DNA from 3 places in the Paenibacillus sp. J31R98 genome. Region 3 is predicted to be linked to each of the others. Evidence: riboswitches for the same ligand, from Rfam matches in the RefSeq annotation. Region 3 holds a riboswitch; each other region holds the start of a gene.

Region 1 (3,201 bases), on a different contig from region 3:
CGAGAAAGCCTCGACAGTCTGAGAGTTCGAATTTTGCACTCTCAGAGTAGTAATCGGCGGATTTCTTTGCTGAGAGATCGAATTCCGCACTCTCAGCCTCGCTATGCTGCCAATATTGGCTAATGCGGTTTTCTACACTCTGAAGACACCAGCGCTAAAGCGCCGGTGTCTTCTTTATTTCCCGCTCATATAGATTGGCACTCCAGATGCTATGCTCATAACGCCCCTGAAAGCTAAAACCGGAATTGACGTAGTACGCATTCAGACTCGGGTTGTCGGCCATGCAGTCCAGTCGGATCCAACTTTTACCTTTGGCGCTAATGTAACTTTCCGCATACCGGATGAGCTCGCGGCCGATGCCTTCTCCCTTGCGTTTACGCGATACGCATAATCGATGGACATAGCCCGCATCCTCGTGGAATTTCTCACCCCATATTACTTCGTCAATCCAGTGCATGGAGAAGCATCCGACATGCTCGTTCCCCAGCTTGGCAACAAACACCTCCTGCTCCCGGACAAAAGCTTCGACCATCTCGAGAGTAAATTGTTCGGCTCTCCACTGCCATAATCCATGCGTCCGATGAATCCATTGCGAAGCTTCAACGAATAGGGAACGAATGCCGTCGACATCCTCTTCCGTTGCTCGGCGAATCGCGAGCATTTCCGATGGTTCACGCCGCCAATCATGCTCCAGCCTTGATGCGGTTTCGATCGCGCGCTCTTCTCCGTGAATCTTAGCGACAAGGTGCAGCGCAGCATCTATGCCCGCCGTAACACCTGCCGATGTAATGAGGCGACCATTGTCCACATATCGGACGTTCTCAACTATCGTTGTGCTTGCTGGTGCTGCCTCCATGAACAAATCCATCGCCCGCCTATTGGTAGTCGCGCGCAATCCTTCAAGAAGTCCAGCTTTGGCGAGCAATAGTGCCCCTGTACATACAGACAGGGTAAAGGAAGCTTGTTGCGAGGTTTCATAGATCCAGCCCGTCAACTTCTCATTATGCATCTCCTTCCGAGATCCCCAGCCTCCAGGGACAATCAGAATATCCGGAGCAGGGCAGTCCCATGAAGCGAAGTCAGGTTGGATCGTTAAGCCGCTGATCGTCCGAATAGGTGCTGTAGACTCGAGGGCGACCGTATAAACGCGGAAATCCTGCCCCCAATTGCTTGCTACTGCGAAAGTGTCGAATGGTCCTGTCACGTCGAGCGCATCCACTTGGTCATACACGATTACGGCTACATTTTTGCTCGTCAACATCCCGGCACTCTCCTTAGAAAATAGAAAAGCACTTGGTTAGAATCAACCAAATGCTTTGCCCAGGCGAACGGCTAGTTGGACAGATGCGCTCCCCCGTAGTGATCTACGTTCTCGCCAGTTACGCATCCCGTTATTTAATACTTATTATAAGACGGAGAAGTTGGTTTCCTCAATAGAATTTTCTAAAAATTCCATTTATTAAATAAGCGAAACTTGAGACTAGCAATCCGTCAGCAAAAAGGATAATAATGGATTATTACGACATTCAGTGTGGAGGGGTTACAGTGGGCTCAAGAATTATGCATGCGATTATAGCGGATCGGATTGCAGAGAGTCTCTCATTAGAAGATCGAGAGTTATTTCTACTTGGAAGCATCGCTCCTGATGCGGTTTCTACCAAGAATGAATCCCATTTCTTTCAAGGTGACGTCCATGATTATTCGCGGAGCGTCGATTATCAAGGGTTCTTATATAAATATCACGCACACGCCGCCAATGCTTATATTCTAGGCTACTTCACGCACCTTGTCGCCGATGACATCTGGTTGAAAGGCTTTAATTTATCTTGGCTGCGAAATCGTATGGAAGCGGATAAGGAGCTATATAACCAATATCACAATGATTTTCGCTTGCTAAACGGACAATTGTTGGCGTATTACGGTTTGAGAGAGCGTCTCAGAAGCTTGCTATTGAATCCTCGCGATGTCATTGATCTCGTAGAGGTGAAGTCCACGGATGTCGAAGCGTTAATTCCACATGTTCTAGAAGATATGAATTACTCTTCGGATTCTCTCACTGATAAGCTACGAGTGTTCACTTTCGACCAGATCATAGGCTACATCGAAACGTCGGTTGAGATTGCTATAATTAAATTAAAACAAGCAGCGATTCTGTACCGGTTGCCGGTATAACTGGGGGACTTCTATGAGCGTAATCACGCTATGCGGCTCGACTAAATTCAAGGAACAGTTCAATCAAGTGAACGCATTCCTGACCCTGCAAGGTCACATTGTCATTAGCCTTGCTTTCTTCGAGCAAAGTGAGGGTTGTGAGCTTACCGGACAGCAAGCAGAATTGCTAGGTGAGCTGCATTTTAGAAAGATTGATCTCTCCGATGAAATATACGTGATCGACGTTGGCGGCTATATTGGAACGAGCACGAGAAGAGAGATCGAGTATGCGACTGAGAAGGGGAAGGTCGTTCGATACTACTCGAGTGGCGAGATTCCATCGGAAGGCGCAATCATTAAATTCCGGCATATCGCGCGAGCGGTCATTGTACATAACAATCAAATCCTAATCGCTCGTTTAAAAGGAGCTCATTCCTTCCTCCCCGGCGGGAGCATCGAGCTAGGAGAAGGCGCTCAACACGCATTAGAGAGAGAGCTAGCCGAAGAGTTAGGCATTGACAGTACAATTGGACGGTTTCTAGGTGTAGTGGAGACGAAGAGGACGGATGAGCAAGGGATTGTACATCATGAAGTCAGTCATCTCTTCGAAGTGAGTTCGGAGCAATTGCAATCACATGAGTTACCTGCTTCCGAAGAAGGTCACTTGGAATTTTATTGGGTGGAGTTGTCCAATGAGAGTCTTCAGGAGCATCATGTATTGCCGCAAATTCTGCATGAGCATCTGGCGCGTTTGGTCGTAGAGAAGGAATGTGCTTGGTTGACTACATTTTAAATGCCCCTTTAGCATAGACATTCTCCGTTAAGTAACGTATGATATGTCACACAAAAAATATACGATAACGAACGAGTGTGATTGACGGAGAGGATTAAGCAATGCAAGAAAACACAAACATAAAAGGACAAAGAGCCGTAACTGCGGGGGAGTTTATCCAAGGTGTTAAGGATTGCATTCCTACCTTGCTGGGATACTTAAGCATTGGATTTGCTGCTGGGGTTGTTGAGAAAACGTCGGGACTTAGCATCATTGAG
Region 2 (3,201 bases), on a different contig from region 3:
GTGCGCCTAGCGCTTTCTCGTCTTAGCCGGTACTGCGAGCCTAGCGTCTAGCGTCGTCTCTTCGCATTGGGTACCGCCACCAGCCGCGCGTCTAGCGCCCCCTCGTCTTAGCCGGTACTGCGAGCCTAGCGTCTAGCGTCGTCTCTTCGCATTGGGTACCGTCACCAAACCGCGCGCCAAGCGTCTTCTCGTCTTAGCCGGTACTGCGCGCCAAGCGCCACTCGCTGCAGCCGTCACCGCCAACCGGCATCTAGCGCCTTCGCGGCCGCTCACCGAGCGGTCATCATTCCCCCCTTGTCCGCATATGCTTGGAAAGAAGAAGCGGGACAAGGAGGGGATGTCATGATTGAGGCGATGCACGCCGGGCAGCTGCTGACGCTTGTTATTATTGCAGTGGCGCTTGGGATGGACGCTTTTTCGCTAGGTGTCGGCATTGGGCTAAAGGGCATTCGGCTGCTGGACATTATGAAGCTAAGCGCTGTTATTGCGCTTTTTCACATAATTATGCCTTTGATGGGCATCTTCACAGGTGAGTATGTCAGCACGCTGCTTGGCGGCGTCGCGACAACTGCGGCAGGCGCGCTTCTGCTGCTGCTCGGCGGGCATATGATCTACAGCTCGCTTCGCGGAGACGCGGTGGAATCCATCGACTATCGCAGCGGATGGGGCATACTGGTGTTTGCGCTCAGCGTTAGCATCGACTCGTTCTCCGTCGGCATCTCGCTCGGGATGTTTGAGACAGATATGCTGCTGACTGTGCTCCTCTTTGGCGTTGCCGGGGGCATTATGTCCGTGCTCGGATTGCTGCTTGGCAGACGCGTCAGCGCTAGTCTCGGCGGTTATGGAGAAGCGTGCGGCGGCGTGATTTTATTCACCTTCGGCTTGCTGTTCTTGTTCTGATTACGAAATAATGATTACGAATCAATCAACTAAATTTCTTATAAAGGGGTGCACGAAAAGTTGAAACGGATACTGTTTGTCTGCACTGGCAACACTTGCCGGTCGCCGATGGCTGAGGCACTGCTTCGTGCGCTCGCACAGGAGCGGGGCTTGCAGCTCGATATTCGCTCTGCAGGCGTCTCGACAATGGACGGGCTCCCTGTCTCGAAGAACGCGCAAGAAGCGCTGTCCCGCCGCGGCATTCAGCATCGTAGTGCCTCCAAAGCGCTCGAGACCGGCTCCATTGCTTGGTCGGACCTCATACTAACGATGACAGGAAGCCATAAACGACAGCTGCTGCAGCGGTTCCCGAGCGCGGTGGACAAGACGTATACGCTGCTCGAGTTCGTGAATACTGACCCGGAAGTGCTTGAGCGTATCGCTGAGCTCGAAGGAATCTTGTCTGAGTGGCATATGAATCAAGCGCTCGGCCATCCGCTAAGTGAAGCGAAACGCGCCAGACTGCTGGAATTGGAACGGCAAATGCCAAGCTTCGATATCGAAGATCCTTTCGGCGGACCGCTGGGCGTGTATGAGCAAAGCGCAGCTCAGATCGAAGAAGCGTTGAAGCGGCTTCTGGATCGGCTGCAGCAATAATTGGGCGAGCGGAGACGGCTTGGCCGGATTGATTTTCGCACGATAATCCGTTATGATGAAATCAACTAAAGACGGTTTCCGATGTAACTGGCGACGAAAGTGGGTTAAACCACGGTGGAGCATCGGAATATACGGCCGGTCGCCTGGGCAAAGAGCAGTGTGCGTTATGCATGCTTGCTCTTTTTTTGTCATTCAGAGATGGATAAGTTTGCCACTTACAGCTGAATGGCCGTCAAATGAATATGCTTTTGCTCTATAGTTCCGTTTTTGCTTGTCGCCGCACAAAACGCATGATCACCATGAATTTGGTGTATGTTCCGTTTTTGCTTGTCGCCCGAAATCAGGTATACTAGAGCCAGTGTGAATCGACATTTTCCGCCATGAGCGGTCACCTTGGGAGGTATATGGAATTATGAGAATTGCCATCGGAGCAGACCATGCGGGCTACCGCTTGAAGGATGAACTCGTTCCGTTCATTCAATCGCTCGGTCACGAAATCGAGGACGTCGGTTGCGATTGCGATCAGTCGGTGGATTACCCGGACTATGCGCTGCCGGTTGCTGACCTTGTGGCATCGGGCAAAGCGGAACGCGGCATTCTAATCTGCGGCACAGGCATTGGCATGTCCATTGCAGCGAACAAAGTGAAGGGCATCCGCTGCGCGCTTGTGCACGATATGTTCTCGGCGAAAGCCACTCGCGAGCACAACGATACGAACGTGCTGGCAATGGGCGAGCGCGTCATCGGTCCCGGCGTCGCGCAGGAGATTATCCGCATTTGGCTCGAAACACCGTTCTCGAACGGCGAGCGCCATGTGGGCCGCGTGAACAAAGTGATGCAGATTGAAGCAAAATTCGCGGACGCGTAAGGGGAGCTAGCGATGACGATGGATCCGGTACAGCTTTCTAACGATGTGGAAACCGTCATTCGTGAACTAGCTTCTGCAGCGAAGCTGCGGGAAGGGCAGCTGCTCGTCATCGGCTGCTCGACGAGCGAAGTGCTTGGTCAGCGGATCGGCACATCCGGGACGCTGGAGACCGCTGAAGCGATCTTCGCAGGCGTAGAAGCCGTGAGGCGCGAGCTGCTCTTCTATCCGGTGTTTCAATGCTGCGAGCATTTGAACCGGGCGCTTGTTATGGAGCGCGAGGCGGCTGAACGGTACGGGCTCGAGCTCGTATCCGCGATCCCCGTGCGCAAAGCCGGCGGATCCATGGCCGCGTACGCCTTCAGCAAGCTGCAAGATGCCTGTCTGGCCGAGACGGTGCAGGCACATGCTGGCATCGACATCGGCGACACCTTCATCGGCATGCACCTGAAGCGTGTAGCTGTGCCGGTGCGCCCGTCAATTCGGTCCATCGGAGGAGCGCATGTGACGATGGCGTACACCCGTCCGAAGCTGATCGGCGGCGAACGAGCTGTTTATAACCGGGAAGCGGCCAACTTGGCTGCGCCTGGCGAAAGTAATACTTGCGATTAATTATTTTGAGGAGGACTTATACACATGGAGAACCTACGTAAACAAGATCCCGAGATTTTGGCCGCACTTGGCCTTGAACTTCAACGCCAACGCGACAACATCGAGCTTATCGCATCCGAGAATATCGTTTCTGAAGCTGTTCTTGAAGCAATGGGAACTGTCCTGACGAACAAATACGCAGAAGGCTA
Region 3 (3,201 bases):
TTGATCTGCACCGTGAGCAGCGCCGACTGAGCCGCTGCTTCAAGCAAGATCGCGCCAATGCCGAGATCCGAGATGACATGCGGATTCGTGCAGGCGGCAATGCTCTCGGTCGCTTGCAGGGCAGAGCGGCAGACGCGCATCAAGCGGAGCGGCACCTCGATGGCGTTGATCGTCGCGTCATGAAGCACCGACTTGCGGTGGAGCTTCTCTTCCTCGGTGGCTCGCGGCAGCTTGAGCGCCTCCATGTAGTGATCGAAGGCGCGGATATCTGCCGTAAGCAGCGCTTCGCAGTCGACAGACAGCCGCGTCAGCTGATCGAGCGCCGGCGCGATGAGGTGCTGCGCCTCGGCGAATTTGTCGCCCTGCGTCAGATGGCCTGCCATCGCTGACATGGCTGCGCCGAGCGCGGCGGCAACCGCCGCTGCACTTCCGCCGCCAGGCGTTGGATCGGCGCTTGCCGCTCTCTCCAGAAAGCGGCGCAAAGAATCGTCCCAGGATACCGAAGTCATCGGGTTACTCTCCTTTCGCGTTCAACTGCTGAAGCTGAATCGCATCAATCAGATTGCGGAAGAGCACGGCGGTCGTGAGCGTGCCGACGCCGCCTGGAACCGGCGATACAGCCGCAGCCGCTTCGCTCACATCTGCAGCTGCATCGCCAATGATGGAGCCATCAGCCGTTTCATTGATTCCGGCATCAATGACGACGAGATTCGGATTCGGCTGCACCATCTCGCGAGTGAGGATGCCCGGCTTGCCGGCGGCGACAATGGCAATATCCGCGTGCCGCAGATGCGCAGCGATATCCGGCGTGCGCGAATGGCAGACGGTGACCGTCGCCTGCTCGCGCTGCAGCAGGTGAAAGAGCGGCAGTCCGACCGTCTGCCCTCTGCCGATCAAGGTGACGTTGCGGCCCTCAAGCGGATAGCCGTAGTGCCGCAGCAGTTCGATGCAGGCTTGAGGCGTTGCCGGGTAGAGGCCCGCTTCGCCCGTTAGCGTCGCCAGCTTATTGGCAGGCGTGACGCCGTCGATATCTTTGAGCGGCGAAATATGGGCTGTGATGTCCGTCGCTGACAGATGCTTCGGCAGAGGAAGCTCCAGCATAATGCCGTGAATATGCTCGTCCGTGTTCAGCGAGAGGATCAATTTAGTCAGCTGCGTCGCCGTAATGTCAGCCGGGAGGCTGTGCAGATCGAAGGCGATGCTGAGCTTCTCAGCCATGCGCTGCTTGGACTTGGCGTAATAAGCCGATGCCGGGTCGCCTTCAATGAGCAGTGTTGCCAAACGCGGTTGAACTCCATCCCTCTGATGTGCGGAGATGCGCTCCCGGATGCCGGCGTAGATGAGGTCCGCCGCTTCTTTTGCCTTCAACAGTCGTGCCATTGTCATGTGAATCAGTCCCCTTATCCATGGAATAAAAAAAGTATTCGCGCTAGGATGCCCATGTCTTGGAAGACAAAGGCGCCGCTTGACGCAAATACTTTACCCAGGCGAACGGTAGATGTGCCGAATGTATGCTTCCCCGTGGTTCATTCCACGTTTTCTCGCCAGTCGCATACCGCATGATTTTGAAGCTAGTGTACCACAGAATCTATCCGCCACCAAGCCCGTAAGAGACAATTTCCCGGTGGCCATCCTCGTTAGACGTGACCTCGAAGTAGAGCTTGTTTCCGTCCTGCTCCTTGAACGTGATGCCGTCATAGAAAGGGGCTAGCTGCTTCGGATCGAGCCTCAGCAATTGATAGAGCGCAGATGTCTTGCCGGATTGGAGATCGGCGATGTACAGCAGCCCTTCGTTCGATCGGAAAAGCAGGAAGTCGCTATGTACCGCCTCTATATCGAATATCGCGTCCAGCCCTGAAAGCTTAGGGAGTGAGTAGGTTTGGACAATTTGAGCGTCGCTATTCACGAGCTGTACCGTGCGGCCATCCGTCATAACTGCCTGTGCGCCTGCCGTTGCTATATTCTGAGGCGAGAACTGCCAATAGTGGGCGTGCATTTGATGAATGATTGCGCCATTCTTCACGAACAAGGTATATTCCTCGTCGTTAATTAACGGCTCCCCGTGCACATGGCTGATCGTAATCAGCTCGCTGTCTTTGCTGATCGAGATAACGCTCATCGTCGCCATCGGAATGTAGCCGAGGCTCAGCTTCGCGAGGCTCTTGCCGACTAGCTTCTGCGGTTGGCCTTGGCTTTTATAGTAGAGCGCGCCTGTCGTGCCATCGAGTCGATACTCTCCGCCTTTGCCAGACGCTGTTACATATTGAGCGCCGAAGATGGATGCAACGCGGTATTTGGCATCCCATACGATCGTTCCGCCGATTGCGGCGACTACGAAGCGGGCAGGGACATAGATCCGCTTGTTCAGGAGAATGGCTTTGCCGGCAAAAGTCATGCTGCTACCGTCCACCGTCCCTGACTGTTCACCCAGACGAAGGCTGCCCTTATGTGAGTCATATGCGGCATGGATCGTTTGGCTGGCGGTGTCATAGGAGAAAGAAGCGCCGGGAATACCGCCAAGCAGATTGAGCGGGAGCAACAGATTGCCGTCTTTAATAATCGCGGATGTATCGGGTGTAGTCAGCTGAGTGCTGTTGAAGTAGACGAAGATCGGCTTGCTGGCTTGCTGCTGGGCAGCGGCTGAGGCTCTATTCAGTGCGTTCGGCGGTGCGGCGGCAAAGGCGGTCAAGGTGGATGCAGCGATGATAGCTGCGGCGACTGTCCGTTTCGTTAGGATATTCAGCTTCATTGTTCAGGACATCTCCTAATCATTGGAATGAGTTCGTATGATCGGATAGACGCTCCTGGACGGGAAAAGGTTACACCGTGCTATATTCCATAAATTCCAACCGATTGCCCCAAGGGTCATTAAGGTAGAAACGATAAATGGACTCTGCACTGCGTGCGTCGTCGTTGATTACGGAGACACCAGCTGCAGCAATATGATTGCGGAGCGCATCGAGCCCGCGAACGAGAAAGGCGGAATGTGCCTTCAGCGCCGGAACAAAATCCTGCTGCACGCCAATATGCACCTGATGCGCGCCGCATTGAAACCATACGCCGCCGCGCTTCTGCAGCTCGGAAGGCTTGGGAAGCTCACTCCAGCCCAAGATACCAGCGTAAAAATCCCTTGCTGCTTCCTCGCATCCTGGCGGTGCAGCCAGCTGAATGTGGTCGATTCCATCGAAAGAGAATGCTTTT

What was found. Region 3 has a riboswitch for ZMP and ZTP ahead of AC0YNX_RS14845 (bifunctional 5,10-methylenetetrahydrofolate dehydrogenase/5,10-methenyltetrahydrofolate cyclohydrolase). Riboswitches for the same ligand answer to the same signal wherever they lie in the genome.
Region 1: another riboswitch for ZMP and ZTP. It lies ahead of AC0YNX_RS08415 (GNAT family N-acetyltransferase); the one in region 3 lies ahead of AC0YNX_RS14845 (bifunctional 5,10-methylenetetrahydrofolate dehydrogenase/5,10-methenyltetrahydrofolate cyclohydrolase).
Region 2: another riboswitch for ZMP and ZTP. It lies ahead of rpiB (ribose 5-phosphate isomerase B); the one in region 3 lies ahead of AC0YNX_RS14845 (bifunctional 5,10-methylenetetrahydrofolate dehydrogenase/5,10-methenyltetrahydrofolate cyclohydrolase).

The regions. Positions count from the first base shown of each region.
Region 1 covers NZ_JBWDNO010000002.1:26,160-29,360, reverse strand. The annotation lists gene AC0YNX_RS08415 (GNAT family N-acetyltransferase) at 155-1,261, opposite strand; ZMP/ZTP riboswitch at 1,312-1,393, opposite strand; gene AC0YNX_RS08410 (zinc dependent phospholipase C family protein) at 1,546-2,172, shown strand; gene AC0YNX_RS08405 (NUDIX domain-containing protein) at 2,186-2,944, shown strand; gene AC0YNX_RS08400 (AzlC family ABC transporter permease) at 3,046-3,201, shown strand, end outside.
Region 2 covers NZ_JBWDNO010000005.1:140,926-144,126, reverse strand. The annotation lists gene AC0YNX_RS19355 (hypothetical protein) at 133-273, opposite strand; gene AC0YNX_RS19350 (manganese efflux pump MntP) at 343-900, shown strand; gene AC0YNX_RS19345 (low molecular weight protein arginine phosphatase) at 961-1,536, shown strand; ZMP/ZTP riboswitch at 1,610-1,692, shown strand; gene rpiB (ribose 5-phosphate isomerase B) at 1,949-2,404, shown strand; gene AC0YNX_RS19335 (TIGR01440 family protein) at 2,417-3,013, shown strand; gene AC0YNX_RS19330 (serine hydroxymethyltransferase) at 3,038-3,201, shown strand, end outside.
Region 3 covers NZ_JBWDNO010000003.1:259,714-262,914, reverse strand. The annotation lists gene AC0YNX_RS14850 (cyclodeaminase/cyclohydrolase family protein) at 1-509, opposite strand, end outside; gene AC0YNX_RS14845 (bifunctional 5,10-methylenetetrahydrofolate dehydrogenase/5,10-methenyltetrahydrofolate cyclohydrolase) at 514-1,380, opposite strand; ZMP/ZTP riboswitch at 1,475-1,562, opposite strand; gene AC0YNX_RS14840 (copper amine oxidase N-terminal domain-containing protein) at 1,589-2,749, opposite strand; gene AC0YNX_RS14835 (VOC family protein) at 2,820-3,201, opposite strand, start outside.